DNA from 4 places in the Paenibacillus xylanexedens genome. Region 1 is predicted to be linked to each of the others. Evidence: riboswitches for the same ligand, from Rfam matches in the RefSeq annotation. Region 1 holds a riboswitch; each other region holds the start of a gene.
The links. Region 1 has a riboswitch for thiamine pyrophosphate ahead of thiC (phosphomethylpyrimidine synthase ThiC). Riboswitches for the same ligand answer to the same signal wherever they lie in the genome.

Region 1 (4,116 bases):
TTCATGTTCTTGGCTTGCATCGGATTGGAGAAGACAGGCGCTACCGTTGGATTGGATAATACCCATGCGATATAACCATGCAGTGCAATAAAACAAAACAGTAGAAAAAATACAACGGAGAGCAGCAACGCTACGATAATATGTTTGAACCGAATCAGCCTCGGTGATAGGGAAGAGGGCAGATCGGACACTTTTGTTTGCAGCGGGGCTTCGCTCTGGGATGATTGATACATGAATGCCCCTCCTTTGAAGTTCAGTTGAAGATAACAACGACATGATAAGAGAATTGCGTCGATTTCAGAGCCTGTTTTCAGAGCGATATCTTAATGTAATATATCTTTATCGTATGTTCCAATATAGTCAAAGTCAATTGATTGAGGGCATTTGTTACGCAATTGTTATATAGTTCTTAAGATATATGGGTAACATTACCTTAGTGTGCAAATTACAGGGGATTAAGTCTTATAAAAAGGAAAAATTTACACGTTGGCCTATTTTGATTTTGGCTCTTTTTGGTTTACAGATGAGACCGTTTCTCATATAATTTATGTAACCAAGTTTCATGTGATGAAACATGAGGAGGGCATTATGCCATGGAAGATCGCAAGTTAACCGTCCGGGCTGTGGAACGGGCGCTGGATATATTATTATGTTTTACCACACGCAGTGATCTGGGACTCACCGAAATTGCCAGCCAGATCGGCCTGCACAAAAGTACAGTGCACCGTTTGATGGCTACGCTGGAAGATCGAGGGTTCGTGATCCGCGATGCAGCAACAGAGAAGTACCGACTTGGCATCCGAATCTGGGAGCTGTCAGCTCATATGTCCCGTAGTGATGATCCCGCTATTCTGCTACTGCCTGCGATGGAGCGACTGAGAGATCGATTGGGGGAGACTGTGAGTCTGTACCTGCGTGATGGGAGTGAACGGATTCGGATTCAGGCTGTGCAAAGTGATCAGGCGATTCGCCGAGTCGCTCCAGTGGGTGTTAGACTCCCGCTGTCTGTGGGCGCTTCCAGCAAAGTCCTAATGGCGTTTGCCACGGACGAGGATCGTGAAGAACTGATGAACGGGCCGGAATGGCCGGTGTTTATTGATCCGGCGGTGTATTTGGCACAAATGATAGATATCCGGGATAACGGATATGCCACGAGTTATGAGGAACGTGAGCCGGGAGCTGCCGCGGTATCTGTACCGATTATGGATCGCAGAGGCAATATCGCAGCTGCCCTCTCGGTCTCGGGACCTGTCAGTCGACTTTCGCAGGAGACATTGCATGAATACGCACCTGTGTTGAAGGATGCTGCTACGCAAATGGGGCTCATGTTATCCTGATGCTGAGGTAAGGTTTTTCTCCAATAGAGTTGATCATTTGGAATATAAAGGTTGTTTTTATGTTCCGGTTGCGCTACTCTGTTATGGACGGCCCAGCGGGGCCAGCTTCATTGAATATGAACGGCGGCTTATGTAAGCCGCAACTTGTTAACGTTACTGGGGGAGTCCGAATTGTCCGGACTGAGACGGAATCGCATGAGATTCCGGACCCTTTGCACCTGATCTGGATCATACCAGCGTAGGGAAGTAATCGGCGATATGACCACAACCACCACATGATGTGACCCTTGTAGGGCTCCGTTAAGGAGCTGCATAAAGGTGCATTATTGGTGATGGACATAAAAGTCGGTTCCTTCGGGGACCGGCTTTTTTATATACAGGGAACGGGCGATATAGCGCGGATTTTATGGGCTTCTTTTTCGATAACCTGCGGAAGTGGGCTTGGATGAGGAGGGGAGTCTTATAGATCGATGATCTGTGGTAGCCTCCGTCTGTTGTTAACTGTACATGAAAAGTGTCTCCCCTGGTCTGGTGTAGGATCGCTCTTTCTTCTCTGCAATGCGCATGATTTGGGACAGGTACGTAAGTGAGCTAATGACTATTCCAACCAAACAAGCGACGAACACTGAGGAGGAGAAAAGCGAACATGAGTACAGGAAATCAAACGGGACAACAAGCGATGGAACAGGAACATAACGGTCAGCAGGTGGAAAAAGAAACAGGAGCGGCCGGACGGGTTCAGCCCTTTCCGGGCAGCCGCAAAGTCTACATTCAGGGCTCACGGCCGGACATTGCTGTACCGGAGCGTGAGATAGCCCTTCATGACACGAATACTCCCCAAGGGGTGGAGCATAACGAACCGCTACGTGTCTACGATACGAGCGGCCCGATGACCGATCCCGCATTTCATGCGGATATCCGTGCAGGTCTGCCAGCCCTGCGCACCCGTTGGATCACAGAGCGCGGCGATGTCGAAGCTTATCAAGGCCGTACGGTTAAACCGGTGGATAACGGACTGAAGCCCGGAGGAAAGAGAGCTGGAGCCGAAGAGTACCCTGGATTACGTGGCAAACCGCTGCGGGCACAGCCAGGACGCTGTGTGACCCAGATGCACTACGCGAGGCAAGGAGTCATTACGGCAGAGATGGAGTTTGCCGCCATTCGTGAAGGCGTGGAACCGGAATTTGTGAGGCAGGAGCTGGCGAGTGGACGGGCCATTCTGCCATCCAACATCAATCACCCGGAGAGTGAGCCGATGTTGATCGGTCGTCATTTTCATGTGAAGATCAATGCCAACATTGGCAACTCTGCTGTATCTTCATCCATCGAGGAAGAGGTCGAGAAGATGACCTGGGCGGTACGCTGGGGATCGGATACCGTAATGGATCTGTCCACAGGCAAAAACATTCATACCACCCGGGAATGGATCATCCGTAATTCACCTGTGCCGATTGGTACGGTGCCGCTGTATCAGGCGCTGGAGAAGGTGAATGGCGAAGCAGAAGCGCTGACCTGGGAGTTGTACCGTGACACACTCATTGAGCAGGCAGAGCAGGGCGTGGACTACTTTACGATTCATGCAGGTGTACTGCTGCGTTATATCCCCATGACCGCCAAGCGAATGACAGGCATTGTGTCCCGGGGCGGGTCCATTATGGCAGCATGGTGTCTGGCGCATCATCAGGAGAATTTTTTGTACACCCATTTTGAAGAAATCTGCGAGATTATGAAAAGGTATGATGTGGCGTTTTCGCTGGGAGATGGACTTCGTCCAGGCAGTATCTACGATGCGAATGACGAAGCTCAGATGGCGGAATTGGCTACGCTTGGGGAACTGACGCAGATCGCATGGAAGCATGATGTGCAGGTGATGATCGAAGGCCCGGGTCATGTGCCGATGCACAAGATCAAGGAGAATGTGGACTTGCAGATGGAGATATGTAAAGAGGCACCGTTCTATACGCTGGGGCCGCTGACGACCGACATTGCCCCGGGTTACGATCACATCACGTCCGCCATTGGGGCAGCCATGATTGGCTGGTTCGGCACGTCCATGCTCTGTTATGTTACGCCAAAAGAACATCTGGGCCTGCCCAACAAGGATGATGTGCGGGAAGGGGTCATCGCCTACAAGATCGCAGCTCACGCCGCCGATCTGGCGAAGGGACATCCGCGTGCTCAGCGCCGGGATGACGCATTGTCCAAAGCACGGTTCGAGTTCCGCTGGAGGGACCAGTTCAACCTGTCACTAGACCCTGAACGTGCGCTGTCCTACCATGATGAGACGCTGCCAGCAGAAGGGGCCAAAGAAGCTCATTTCTGCTCCATGTGCGGACCAAAGTTCTGTAGCATGCGCATCACGCAGGACATTCGTGCCTTTGCCGCTGATAAAGGATTGTCCGAGAATGAGGCTGTAGCTACCGGGATGCAGGAAAAGGCCGAGGAATATCGGACACGCTCCTAAGGGAGCCAGGTGATGAAGGTTTTTTGAAGCTTTAAATTATAAATATTGATTAATGTTTGGACAAGGCCAAACCCGCTTCACCGTAACTTTTGGATTCAATCCAACTTACGCCAAATCTGAAATAGGATGCCTGCGATGACAAACAGCACGCCATCAGAAAGTTTAAGATTACTAGCATGTAGAAGTGCGGAAGAACCCATACCGACTAGGAACAAGATAAGAATATATAAAAATCGCATTAATTTATTCACCTCTCTTGTTGAGTGAAATGTGTAAAAGAGAACGATTTTTATATCGTTCTCTTTTTTGAATTTA
Region 2 (4,116 bases), 340 kb from region 1:
CGTATAGCCAAACCACAGGATGAACACGGGAGACAAGGCAATCAGCGGGATGGTCTGACTGATTACGATGAAGGGATACAAGGCCTTTTCAATCGATCGGTTCATATGCATGCCTGTTGCCAGCGTAATTCCAGTCACTATGGACAAGACAAAACCAACAACAACCTCCATAAAGGTAGCAGGCAGATGGATGGTCAACAGCAGACGGCGATGTTCAACCAGTGAGCTTGCGATGGCCGTGGGTGCAGGAATGATGAAGGAGGGCACCCATCCCATACGCACAATCACTTCCCAGATCGCCATTAATAAGAACATGAGCATAATAAACAAACCATATTGGGAAAACGACCTCGAGAGCCACTTTAAACACCACGTCCAAACGCTAACCTCAGCTCTATCATTTTGCATGTAATTGTTCCTCCAGTTGTCGTCTCATCTGCACGAGAGCCGGTTGGTAGATCATGTCCGAATGCCTTGGGCGTGGTAAAGGAACTGTCATCTCCCGCAACTGCTGACCTTGCCTTCCTGGAGTTAACAGAATGATACGGTCACTTAACAGCAGGGCTTCTTCAATGTCATGTGTAATGAACAGCACGGTTTGTCCAAAGTCCTCCCACAGCTCCAACAACCAGCGATGCATTTCTCGTTTGGTTAAGGCGTCGAGTGCACCGAAGGGTTCATCCAGTAACATGAGCTGCCCGCCTGTAAGCAAGGTACGCAGCAATGCCACCCGCTGCCGCATGCCGCCGGATAACTCATCTGGATAGGCCTGCTCATAACCGGACAAGCCGAACCTTGCCAATCCTGCGATGATATCGGCTCGCAGCTTCTCCTTGTTCTGTCGGCCTGGTGCAAGCTCGGCAGGCAGCATGCAGTTCTCCATGACGGTACGCCAGGATAACAGCAGATCTTTCTGCGGCATATAAGCGACTCGTCCGAGCCGTTGTCCTTGCGGTACATCAGCTATATCGATGGTGCCAACGGTTGGCTCAAGCAAGCCTGCGAGCAGCTTGAAGAGTGTGCTTTTACCTGATCCGCTGGAGCCGATGAGCGAGACAAATTCTCCTTGTTGAACCTGAAGCGACACATTGGCGAGCACGGGTGAATCCTTTTTTTCAGGAAAAGCGAAGCTAACGTTGTGAATGGTTACATGGTTGTTCATCTGATCCTCCCCCCTTGATGTCAGACTGCTGGAATAACAACGGCATCCTGTACTCTGCAAAAGGAACAAAAAAGACCCACCCATTTCCGGAGAAATGAGTGGGTCTGTAAGTTAAATCCGCAATTTATCTTCACATTCATGAAAAAATTCCGCTTACTAAAAGGCCGCTCCACTTCCCTCCGCTGGTATGATCCAGATCAGGTTCAAAGGGTCCGAATAGTCATATTCGTCTCAGCCGCAAGGCTCCCCTAGTGCAAAAGTTCAAGATATGCAGTTGTCTGTTCAGCATATATCACTCGAACATGAACTGTAAAGAGGCAGCATGATGGAATTCTTGAGATGAACTTGGAGCCAGAGCCGAACAACTGAACAATTTACCTTGGCTCATGAACCCGATATAATAGTGGTGGCGCATATTGGCCGGATCACAAATGCAGGTGGGATTGTTCTCCCTCCTAGGCAGAATGGGGACCCGAGTTGAAAACGTTCAAAAAAGTATATATTGAGATCACAAGTATCTGTAATCTGGCGTGCAGCTTCTGTCCTCAGACGCAGCGTGCCAAAGGATTCATTGACCCTGAAGTCTTCAACAATATACTGGATCAAGTTAAACCACACACCAATCATATTTATCTACATGTCAAAGGCGAACCCTTGTTGCACCCCAAAATAGATCTGCTGCTTGATTCCGCACATGAGAAGGGACTCAAGGTGAACATTACAACGAATGGTACACTCTTGCCCAAGACTCAGCATAAATTGCTTGGCAAACCGGCGCTGCGGCAGATGAATTTCTCCCTGCACAGCTTCGATGGGCATGAAGGTTCAACAGACCGTGACGGATACCTGCGTCATATTTTGTCCTTTGTACACGAGGCCGTTAAGCACAATGTCATCATCTCATTCCGACTGTGGAATCTGACGCAGGATAACTTCACAAATGCTCAGATGAATCGAAATCGGGAGACCCTTGAAGTGTTGGAACGTGAGTTCAATCTGGACTTCCGCATTGAGGAAAAAGTGGTTCCAGGCAGCGGGGTCAAAATTGCCCGAAATGTATATCTGAATCAGGACCATGAGTTCCAGTGGCCGAGTCTGGATGCACCTGAAGATGACGGCAAAGGTTTTTGCCATGCATTGCGTGGTCAGGCAGCTGTGCTTGTGGATGGAACGGTGGTTCCATGCTGTCTCGATGGCGAGGGTGTGATTAACCTTGGTAATGTGCACGAGAAGTCATTCTCGGAGATTATTGAGGGTGAGCGAGCGAACAATCTGGTATATGGCTTCTCCAAGCGGGAAGCTGTGGAAGAGTTGTGTCGAAAGTGCGGTTATCGTCAGAGATTCGGAGCCTGATATCTTATATCAGCAAGCCAGAAGCCATTCAAGATCACACATTTGGAGACAAATGTAGTGGTCTTTCTTTGTTACCGGGGAATAAGTGAGGGGTACATACGTTACAAATGAGCATACCAGAGGTTGATATCAGCATATTGCTTGAGTGACCTGATATGCAAAAAATGCTGATAAGACAGGGATTGTGCGATGTCATGATATATCTGATCTAATGATTATTCTAGTTACCTTCCTTATTTGGTAGGATTAGGTTGTGGTTCGGACAGAGGTGCACCTCTGACGAACTTCAGGACAAGCTCAGGCTTGTACTCTACCAAAAAACGAGAGAATAAGGGAGGAATAAAGTTATGAAAAAAATATTGACGTTGTTGCTGTCGGCTGGTTTGGTTGCTTCCGTATTTGGTGTAGCTCCGGTTGCTGCTGCACCTACCGTTGTAAATTCAACGATTGTTGTTCCAAAGGGCACGACCTATGACGGCCAAGGTAAAACATTTGTAGCCAATCCTTCCACACTGGGCGACGGATCTCAAGCAGAAAATCAGAAGCCAGTCTTCCGTCTGGAGGCAGGGGCCACGCTCAAAAACGTAAACATTGGATCACCAGCTGCTGATGGTGTTCACTGTTATGGTAACTGTAATATATCGAATGTAGTCTGGGAGGACGTGGGCGAGGATGCTCTGACATTGAAGTCTGCCGGAACGGTTAACATTACCGGTGGGGCAGCGTATAAGGCTTATGATAAAGTGTTCCAGATGAATGCAGCTGGAACAATTAACATCAAAAATTTTCGTGCAGATGATATTGGCAAACTGGTTCGCCAAAATGGTGGAACTTCCTTTGCAGTTAACATGACGCTGGATAACTCCAACATTTCTAATGTAAAAGATTCGATTATGCGTACAGACAGCAGCTCATCACAAGGGAAAATTACGAATACCCGTTATTCCAAAGTACCAACGTTGTTCAAGGGGTTTGCTTCGGGGAAAACGAGCCAGTCTGGGAACACGCAATATTAAGAACAGGGATACCTTGGAATACGCATTGAAGGCGTGTACGGATAAGGTAGCTATTTCACATCGTGAAGTATGTCCAAAAGGCATCCAGGGGGATGCCTTTTCCTATGACAACTTTTGATTTTTGTAGAGACCATTGCCACAAATACCCATCTGATGTACATTAGAAGCAATGAAATAAGTGAACCGGGAGCTCAATGAAGTTGGGCTGAGAGAGTGGCCTTGTGCCGCTGACCGTACATCTGATCTGGGTAATGCCAGCGTAGAGAACATGGATTTGCGATATGTAAGGGTGAATTGTGGGAATGAACATGGATGAACAACAGACCTCTTTGAACTGTGGTGGTGTATCTGCCATGACGGAGGGGTGCTGGTTGATATTCCGTATTTTCGACATCCATCCATTACATCATTGTGAGGATTGTACACTGTACGTAAGGCCTGCCCGGAACCGGGGAGGCTTTTTCGTTTATTTTTAGAGGTTGTTCAAAAAGTCTGCTTTTGATTACGAAGGATGCCTGACGGCATCATCAGCATCGAATATGGAATTCAGCCCATCTTCTTGGTACTGAAAACCACTCTTTTTGA
Region 3 (4,116 bases), 2.9 Mb from region 1:
GTGCAAAAGGATTGCCTTCTGGCCCTCCCATACCTCCTGGCCCCATGTTGTCATCATTGTTCGGCTTGTAAAGTTCACCCACGTCATTCTTGGCTCGAGCGAGATATCCACTGTCAATGTCCTCAACAGCCAGGTACAAGCCCCAAGTCTCTCCATTTACACTAATATCGGAGAATGCGAATAAAGGTGCATCTACGCCGATATAACTCATAATGTCATAACTCAAATATTCCTTCATATAGCTATTGTCGCTAATCATGTTGTTCACAACGAGCTTGTCCAATCCCATCCACGTTTGATCCTTGACGTATTCATCAAACTTGATTTTGAAACTATATCGATCCGTTGTATCATCGCCAGCGACCTGCCGCAGGCTGGAGTTACCCTTTGGACGAATCCCGACGTTTTCAATCGTCGTTCCGTTAATTGTAATATTAGCTGAGATGTACTGTTCCTCTGTTGCAGTGTCCAGCATTTTTTTCCATGCTTCTTCATCCACATCAATTGAAATGGACATAACCTCAGTCTTGTTGATTTGATCGGCATATCCTACTGTCTGCGCAGTATTCTCCGTTTTACTCTGATTATCCGTAGTCGTTTGTTCCTTTTCAGTCGAATTGCTTTCCGACTCCCCATTCCCTTCATTAGTCGAGCTGCATGCCGTCAGCATCGCAGTACATAGCACCGCTACACCGATAAATTTAGGCCATTTGTATATACTCATTGCCATCACCTCATTATTATTATTGTTGTTGTATCTTTTCGCATGTAATTATCATAAATTGCAATTCTTAAATGAATCTGAATGAGACACAAAAATAACAAACGAAAAGCTCGGATTACTCCCATCAAGCATTCTGCCTATAGAAGCGATAGATATGCCGGCAATAAAAATAAACATGGCAGGCTGTTTTGCACAACGGATATAGAAAAAGAGAGCAACATCCTGTTTATGGACGCTACTCTCTAATTGGATTAACTACCAGTGAACTTAAGGCTCCAGCCTCCATGACATCTCCCAAAAATCAAGCTCAAAGCGGCTGCACATCACGAAAATATCTTCCATCCGTTGGTATGTTTCCTCGCTACAGCCTTCTAATAGCTTATCCGTTAACGTCACAAGGGATTGATTGCTGCTGTTGTATTCAGAGGAAGCATATCCTGTGATCCACTCTCCATAAAAGGGATGCTCAGCTGCACCCGGCTTTTGAGCAAGGACTTGACCGATCTCCGCATAGCTCCATGAGCAGGCCAGAATGGATACAAGTACTTCTGCTATGCCACCCGCATGGGAAACAGAGAGCATATAATTAGTATAGGCTGCATTTTTCAGTGCAGGTTTTACCTAAAAAACATGATCCTCTGTTATTCCTAATCGCTCCATATAAGAACGATGAATTTTCATTTCACCATTCAGGATGTTATCTACGTTTTTACTAAAAAACTGCATCAATTTGGGGTCGTGCGACTTGACGATACCTAGTGCAAATACGCGGGCATAATCGAACAGGTAAAAGTAGTCTTGCAGCAAATAATAACGAAATTGTTCGACCGGTAAGGAACCATCTCCGATTCCTTTAACAAAGGGATGCTCGAGACATTCCTTCCACACGGGCTGCGCTGCCTGATATAATCTCTCTGAAATAGTCAACATGTGTTCCTCCAGTTCATCAATGTACGTATTTAAAAACAAAAAAACGAAACATCCATAGGATGTTTCGCAGACAAATACACAAAAACAAGGGGGTTCGCATAAGCTACCCAAGTGCAGTGTTTCATCGTTGCATCCCTACGTTGGCATGATCCAAATCAGGTAAGGTCGGTTTAACACCCTCTCAGCCGGTTAAGGCTCCCTCGCAAACGGTTGTATGTAGTTGATTACTTTCTTATCCGCATAAAGAAAAAATAACATCTATTTAGTATATCAAGGGCTGTTAAATATAGTCAAGGCAGATTGTATCGCCCTCATCAGCTTGAGTGATGTATGTAAACGACAAAAAACCATCACAACAATGGTTGAGTTTTAGCCACTGTTATGATGGTTTCTATTCTTACAATTACTGCCGATGGTTTACTGCCCGAGTTTGTTCTTTCCGACAAAAGTGAGTATTCCGTACTGGGAAGTGTTTCTCCAGCTTTCATTGGTCGCATCATTCCACTTGGCTACGCTCTGCTTACCTCCGCCCTGGTTGTCGTTAATTTGAAGCTCGAAACCGAGAACATTTCCAGCCTTTGGCGTCAGTGAATTCAACTGGATTCTGGCTTCTACGAGGTATCCTTTATTCGTTTTCTTCACAGCACTTACAAGGCGTCCGGGTGAGGCTCCCCCTGCAAAGGTTCCCACATTGTCTGCACTGATTCTGAACTGGGCATCATCATATTGAAAATATGGTGTGCGCTGGTGATTCTCGTCCAGGAAAATCTCAACCGAATCCTGATCCCATGGGTTGATGCTGTCTGTAATGATGTTTGGATCAGTGACGTCGATCAGCAGGTATAGATACTCACCTGACCACATTGCGCGAGCCACTGCCTCTGCACCTTCGGTCTCATTCAACCGTTTTACTTCAAATGGTACAGCCTTATTCCATAGGGCGTCTTTCTTCCCATCAATCTGAACAATCCCTTGCACAGCTTGTGCATATTTGGGCATAGGGGCGAGTTGAATTACGCCGTATTTGCTTGTATCTTGCTCCTGAGATTGTGTTCGATCATTCCAGTACAGTGGATTATAAGGTTGTGTCCCACTTGAACCGCCATCAGTCACACGGATGTCCAAGCCAACTTCATATTCTGAATCGGCTTGGATACCACCCCATGGAATGGACAATTCAACCTGATATCCGGCTTTTGTCTCGCGTACACGATATGAACGTCGCTCCGCACCCTCAGCTTTGCCCGACCGCTTAATGATAATGTATCGGTCATCTGCTTCATATGAGGTGGTCTTGCCATTATTGAGATCAACAAAGAGTTCTACTCCGTCATTCACATCTGCCTTCGCATCCTGAACATCCACAAGGATATACAGGTTACTATAATCCCATAAGGTGCGGAAATTGGCTGATCCCGAAGAGTCACCCTTCAGTGGAGTAGACACCGCTTTGTTCCAGAGAGGATCTTGTGACTGTTTTTTGATATCCGGTTTACCCGAAAGTGAGACGGCTCTCTGTGTCAACACAGGCAAGCTGGATTCATCCACGAGTCCCCAGTATGCTTTTTTGGCCTTCAGGGCTGAATCAAACAGCATGGCCTGGTTGTTGTAAGACTTCTCATCTTGGAGTCCCCATAAGGTAACTGAAGAAATGTGATCTTTGTGTTTTTTGTACAAATCCAACAGTTCCTTATATCGATACGCCTGCTTTACCGCAACTTCATCGGACATCTCTTCACCAAATGGAATTCCGCTATCCACATCCAGTTCCGTGATCTGAATATCCAATCCAAGTTCGGCGAACATGTTGATCGTTTTTTCAATTTCCTTGATGGGCGGGGATTCGAGGTTATAGTGGGATTGCAAACCCACACCATCGATGAGCCCCTTCTCTTTCAGTCGTTTGACCAACTGATACATATGCTCTCTTTTCTCAGGGATTTCCGTGAAGTATTCGTTGTAATATAATTTGGCATTCGGATCGGCTGCACGAGCGAATTCATAGGTTTTCTCAATGTAATCCGGACCGATTAGTTCATAAAAGGGACTTTTACGTAAACCGTTGGCATCACCATTGCTATCCGCAATCGCCTCGTTTACCACATCCCAGGCATAGATCTTACCTTTGTATCGGGTCATGACGGTTTCAACGTAATCCTGAATCCGGGCAAGCAGTAATTCTCGACTCGCAGGGTTACCCTGAGGATCCTTGAACATCCACTCTGCTGCATCAATATGCCACAACAAGGCATGTGCGCGTACGCCCATACCATGTTCCTCGGCGAACTGAACATATTGATCGGCTGCCTCGAACTCATAAACACCTTCGGAAGGAGACATGTACTTCGGTTTCATCTCATAGGTTGCGGTCAAGCTGTTAAAGTGCTTTGTGAGCAGTTGTCCATATGCGCCTTCCAACTGCCAGCGATACACCGCTGCACCAATGGGGAAATCATCTTGAT
Region 4 (4,116 bases), 3.3 Mb from region 1:
CAGCCTGAGTTTGCACTTCCAGATCCGAAAACTTGCCTGTTCCGAGCAACAATCTGGACTCAAACGTATATTTACCAATGTTCAACATCATCAACCGCCTCCTACAAAATGTACAATCTCAATTCGATCGCCTTCTCTTAATACTGTCGTTTCATGATACTCGCGGGTTAAAATATGCTTATTCAGCTCTACAACTACAGTCTTGACTTGCAGATCAAAAGATTGAAGCAGTTTATCCACACGATTCAATCTGTCTTCAATCTCCATCCGTTGACCATTAACGATGATATTCACTGCACCACTCCCTTTCTGTTCAATCGCTCAGGGCTCAGTGCCTCAATTCCGAGCTCTTCTGAGCTTTTGCCCGCGAGCAATTCAGCGATTAGTCTGCCTGTTATCGCACTGAGCAAAATACCGTTACGGTAATGTCCAAAGGCGGCAAACAGCCCGGGAACACTTTCGCAAGCACCTATATAAGGCAGACCATCCGGAGTTGCCGGCCTTACGCCTGCCCACGCCCGCAAAAATTGTGCCTCTTTCATCCCAGGCACCCAGTGGGTAGCCGCTGTTAATAGCTTCTGAACACCCTGTACAGAAACGTTCAAATCCGTTCTGCCTGGCAGACTGGTTGCCCCGAGCCAAACCTCTCCATTGGCTTTGGGAACAATATAGATATCCTCTGCATACACCGTTCTGTCAGGTCTGTACCCTGCATGTTCATCTGAGAACTGAACGGCGGCTATTTCACCTTTTACCGACCACACAGGCAAGCTCAGATTCACATGTCTCATCAACTCTTCACTCTGTAATCCAGCCGCTATAATGACATGTTTGCATTTCATCTCACCGATCGATGTGGTGATCCCCTGCACGCCGTGTTCGTTTGCTTGCAGACGTATATCCTGTATGTCCTCCATAACCCGTGCTCCCAATGCTTGAGCGGATTCAGCATATGCCTTCGTTAGATGGACTGGAAGAATCTCACTCTCGTAAGGTCTGTAGTAGGCTCCATACGTATCTCTGTTAAGCCATGATGCCTCCTGTTGCACAACGGAACGGTCCCACCACACCTCATCAGCAGACAACGCAGACTTCCGATTGTCCTTATAACTACTTAATTCACTGTATGAACGAAAAGGAGTTAGGAATCCCTGGCGTTGCAGGCCAGTCTCTACCTCACTGAGTGAAGCCATTAGCACCTGTTGCTCAATAAGTAAATGTCTACTCTGCCTAGCGAGCTTAGCCATCAAAGGATGAGCAAAATCCTCACTATCTGCCGCCAGCATTCCAGCCGCCGCGCAAGAAGTGCCTCCTGCAATCGCCGAACGCTCCAGTAACAGCACATCCTGTCCACGGAAAGCAAGCTCATACGCAATGGCACAACCAACAACGCCTCCACCTACAATAATCGTTTCTGCATGAATCTTATCCGGTCTATCAGTAATGATCTTTTTCATCCTCTCATCTCCTTGATTCAGCGACTCAGACTTTCTGTAGCAACGATAGCCTGCCTTAATAATGCAGCCGCCCGATCCGGGGAATCGCTCGCCCATACATTCGAGATCACAGCGACTCCCTGTGCGCCTGCAAAGCGAATAGCGTGAATGTTTCCCGGTTCGATGCCCCCAATCGCCATGACAGGAATGGAGACACCAGAGCACACTTCAGCCAGAGCATATAATCCTCTTGGTTCAAGATCCGGCTTACTGTTGGTTGCGTAGACATGCCCGAAGAATAGGTAATCGGCTCCCCGTTCTTCAGCGATTTTTGCCTCATCGATTGAATGAACAGATACACCCAGACGAAGTCGCTGCACATTGCTTATAACAGCAGGGTTGTAGTTACGTATTGCATCTTGCCCCCAATGTACACCGCCATAGATATCATTCTGTGAAGGTAGCTCTGAACCATTGATAACGATACGACAAGATGGAACGCCAATACCACGCAGACTTTCAGCCCAACCGATCTTGTCTTGCCATGTGAGTTGTTTTTCTCGTATGTGAATATAGTCCACCCATGGCCAAACGTCCTTTGCAGCTTTTACAAAAGATGCTTGATCCCCTGCACCCGTAGATACAACATGCAGTTCAAATGATCCGTGTACATGTTCATGAGAAAATACCGTACTGTTCATCTCCTTCCAGGCGTGAATGCTATGAAAACAAAAAAAGCCACTCCCGTAGGGGAGTGGCTGCGTATTAATTATAGGACCAGATGACTGACTGATACATACAGTTCATTTCGTGCAATAAAGCTATAGACCTTATAGCCATAACCTTATACACGCAACTGCATGTTTCAATTTACTAAGCAAGACGGTTGAATTCTTTCGAATTGCCGTTTGCTCACATCATTCACTGAAACGCGCTCGCCACTTCCCTACGCTGGTATGATCCAGATCAGGTGCAAAGGGTCCGGAATCGCATTCTTCCATCTCAGCCACATCGTGCGGCCCCCCTAGTGTTCATATGAAGTTGTAGCCTATGTTACCATAGAAGGATTTTTTTGTCACCGTTCATTTCTATTAAGCGTTGCTTGAATTGTCTAGTTTTTCTCAGACCATTCTTCAACATTCCATGTTTTGGTAACCCAACCCTCGTAGAAATCAGGTTCATGAGATACCAGCAACACCGTTCCCTTGAATTCTTGCAAGGCACGCTGTAACTCAGCTTTAGCTGTGACATCCAAATGGTTCGTCGGCTCATCGAATAGAATCCAGTTACTTTCACGCATCAAGAGTTTGCATAACCGAACCTTGGCTTGTTCTCCACCACTCAGCATGTTAAGCGGACGGGTAATATGCTCATTTTTCAACCCACAGCGAGCGAGATGACCCCGGACTTCATTTTGGGTCAGATGTGAAAACTCATTCCAGACATCCTCAATCGGCGTGATATTCCCAGCACGAACTTCCTGCTCAAAATAGGCCGTTTCCAGATAATCTCCCAAGAAAGTCTTTCCACTAAGTGGAGATATTTTTCCCAGGATGGTTTTTAACAGCGTCGATTTACCCACACCATTACAACCTACGATGGCAATTTTCTCACCACGTTCAATTGTCATTGTCATTTTGGGCAGCAAAGGATACGTATATCCAATTTCAAAATCAATGCCCTCAAAGACCGTTTTGCTGCTCGCGCGGGCATCCTTGAATTTGAACGTTGGTTTGGCCGCTTCATCTGGACGATCAATACGTTCAATTCTGTCCAGTTGCTTCTCCCGGCTCTTCGCTCGACCAGAAGTTGAAGCACGTGCCTTGTTACGCTGAATGAAATCTTCCTGTTTCTTGATGTACTCTTGCTGTTTCTCGTACGCATCAATATGCTGGGCTTTATTCATATCAGCCATCTCAAGGAACTTGTTATAGTTCGCTGCATATCGCGTTAATTTGGCAAATTCCAAATGATAAATGACATTTACGACTTCATTCATGAATTCCGTGTCATGGGAGATTAAGAGGAACGCGTGCGGGTAGTCCTTCAGGTAACGTGACAACCATTCAATGTGCTCTACATCCAGATAGTTGGTCGGCTCATCCAGCAAAAGAGCTGTAGGTTTCTCGAGCAGAAGCTTGGCAAGAAGCACCTTGGTACGTTGTCCACCACTTAGAGCTGCGACATCCCGATCAAGACCAATTGCGGACAAACCAAGACCATTGGCCATCTCTTCGACTTTTACGTCAATCAGATAAAAATCGCCCTGCTCCAGTTGTTCCTGAATATCGCCCATCTCTTCCAGCAACTGCTCCAGCTTATCTGGATCTGCATCTGCCATCTGGTCCGTAATATTCATCATTTCTTTTTCCAATTCAAGCAACGGAAGGAATGCATCTTTAAGCACGTCACGTATGGTTTTGCCTGGCGTAAGCTTCGTGTGCTGATCCAGATATCCATAACGGACCTTAGGTGTCCATTCCACTTTTCCACTATCTTTAAGCAATTTACCGGTAAGGATGTTCATTAATGTGGATTTACCCACACCATTGGCACCAACAAGTCCTACGCGCTCTCCGGCAAGTAAACGAAACGATACATTCTTAAATAACGTGCGATCTCCAAAATTGTGACTTACGTTCTCTACTGACAATAAACTCATAAGATGAGGTTGCTCCTA

Region 2: it holds a riboswitch for thiamine pyrophosphate, as region 1 does, so the genes downstream of both, BS614_RS08295 (ABC transporter ATP-binding protein) here and thiC (phosphomethylpyrimidine synthase ThiC) in region 1, are expected to answer to the same signal.
Region 3: it holds a riboswitch for thiamine pyrophosphate, as region 1 does, so the genes downstream of both, tenA (thiaminase II) here and thiC (phosphomethylpyrimidine synthase ThiC) in region 1, are expected to answer to the same signal.
Region 4: it holds a riboswitch for thiamine pyrophosphate, as region 1 does, so the genes downstream of both, BS614_RS21245 (thiamine phosphate synthase) here and thiC (phosphomethylpyrimidine synthase ThiC) in region 1, are expected to answer to the same signal.

Annotation. Positions count from the first base shown of each region.
Region 1 is NZ_CP018620.1:1,540,693-1,544,808, forward strand. It holds gene BS614_RS06960 (alpha/beta hydrolase) at 1-233, opposite strand, end outside; gene BS614_RS06965 (IclR family transcriptional regulator) at 594-1,337, shown strand; TPP riboswitch at 1,486-1,599, shown strand; gene thiC (phosphomethylpyrimidine synthase ThiC) at 2,017-3,801, shown strand.
Region 2 is NZ_CP018620.1:1,879,351-1,883,466, forward strand. It holds gene BS614_RS08290 (ABC transporter permease) at 1-408, opposite strand, end outside; gene BS614_RS08295 (ABC transporter ATP-binding protein) at 398-1,162, opposite strand; TPP riboswitch at 1,320-1,422, opposite strand; gene BS614_RS08300 (radical SAM/SPASM domain-containing protein) at 1,640-2,515, shown strand; gene BS614_RS08305 (pectate lyase) at 2,863-3,531, shown strand.
Region 3 is NZ_CP018620.1:4,461,412-4,465,527, reverse strand. It holds gene BS614_RS19725 (CotH kinase family protein) at 1-724, opposite strand, end outside; partial or broken gene tenA (thiaminase II) at 992-1,654, opposite strand; TPP riboswitch at 1,769-1,866, opposite strand; gene BS614_RS19715 (endo-1,4-beta-xylanase) at 2,072-4,116, opposite strand, start outside.
Region 4 is NZ_CP018620.1:4,866,679-4,870,794, forward strand. It holds gene BS614_RS21230 (thiazole synthase) at 1-88, opposite strand, end outside; gene thiS (sulfur carrier protein ThiS) at 91-294, opposite strand; gene thiO (glycine oxidase ThiO) at 291-1,457, opposite strand; gene BS614_RS21245 (thiamine phosphate synthase) at 1,475-2,137, opposite strand; TPP riboswitch at 2,363-2,472, opposite strand; gene BS614_RS21250 (ABC-F family ATP-binding cassette domain-containing protein) at 2,548-4,098, opposite strand.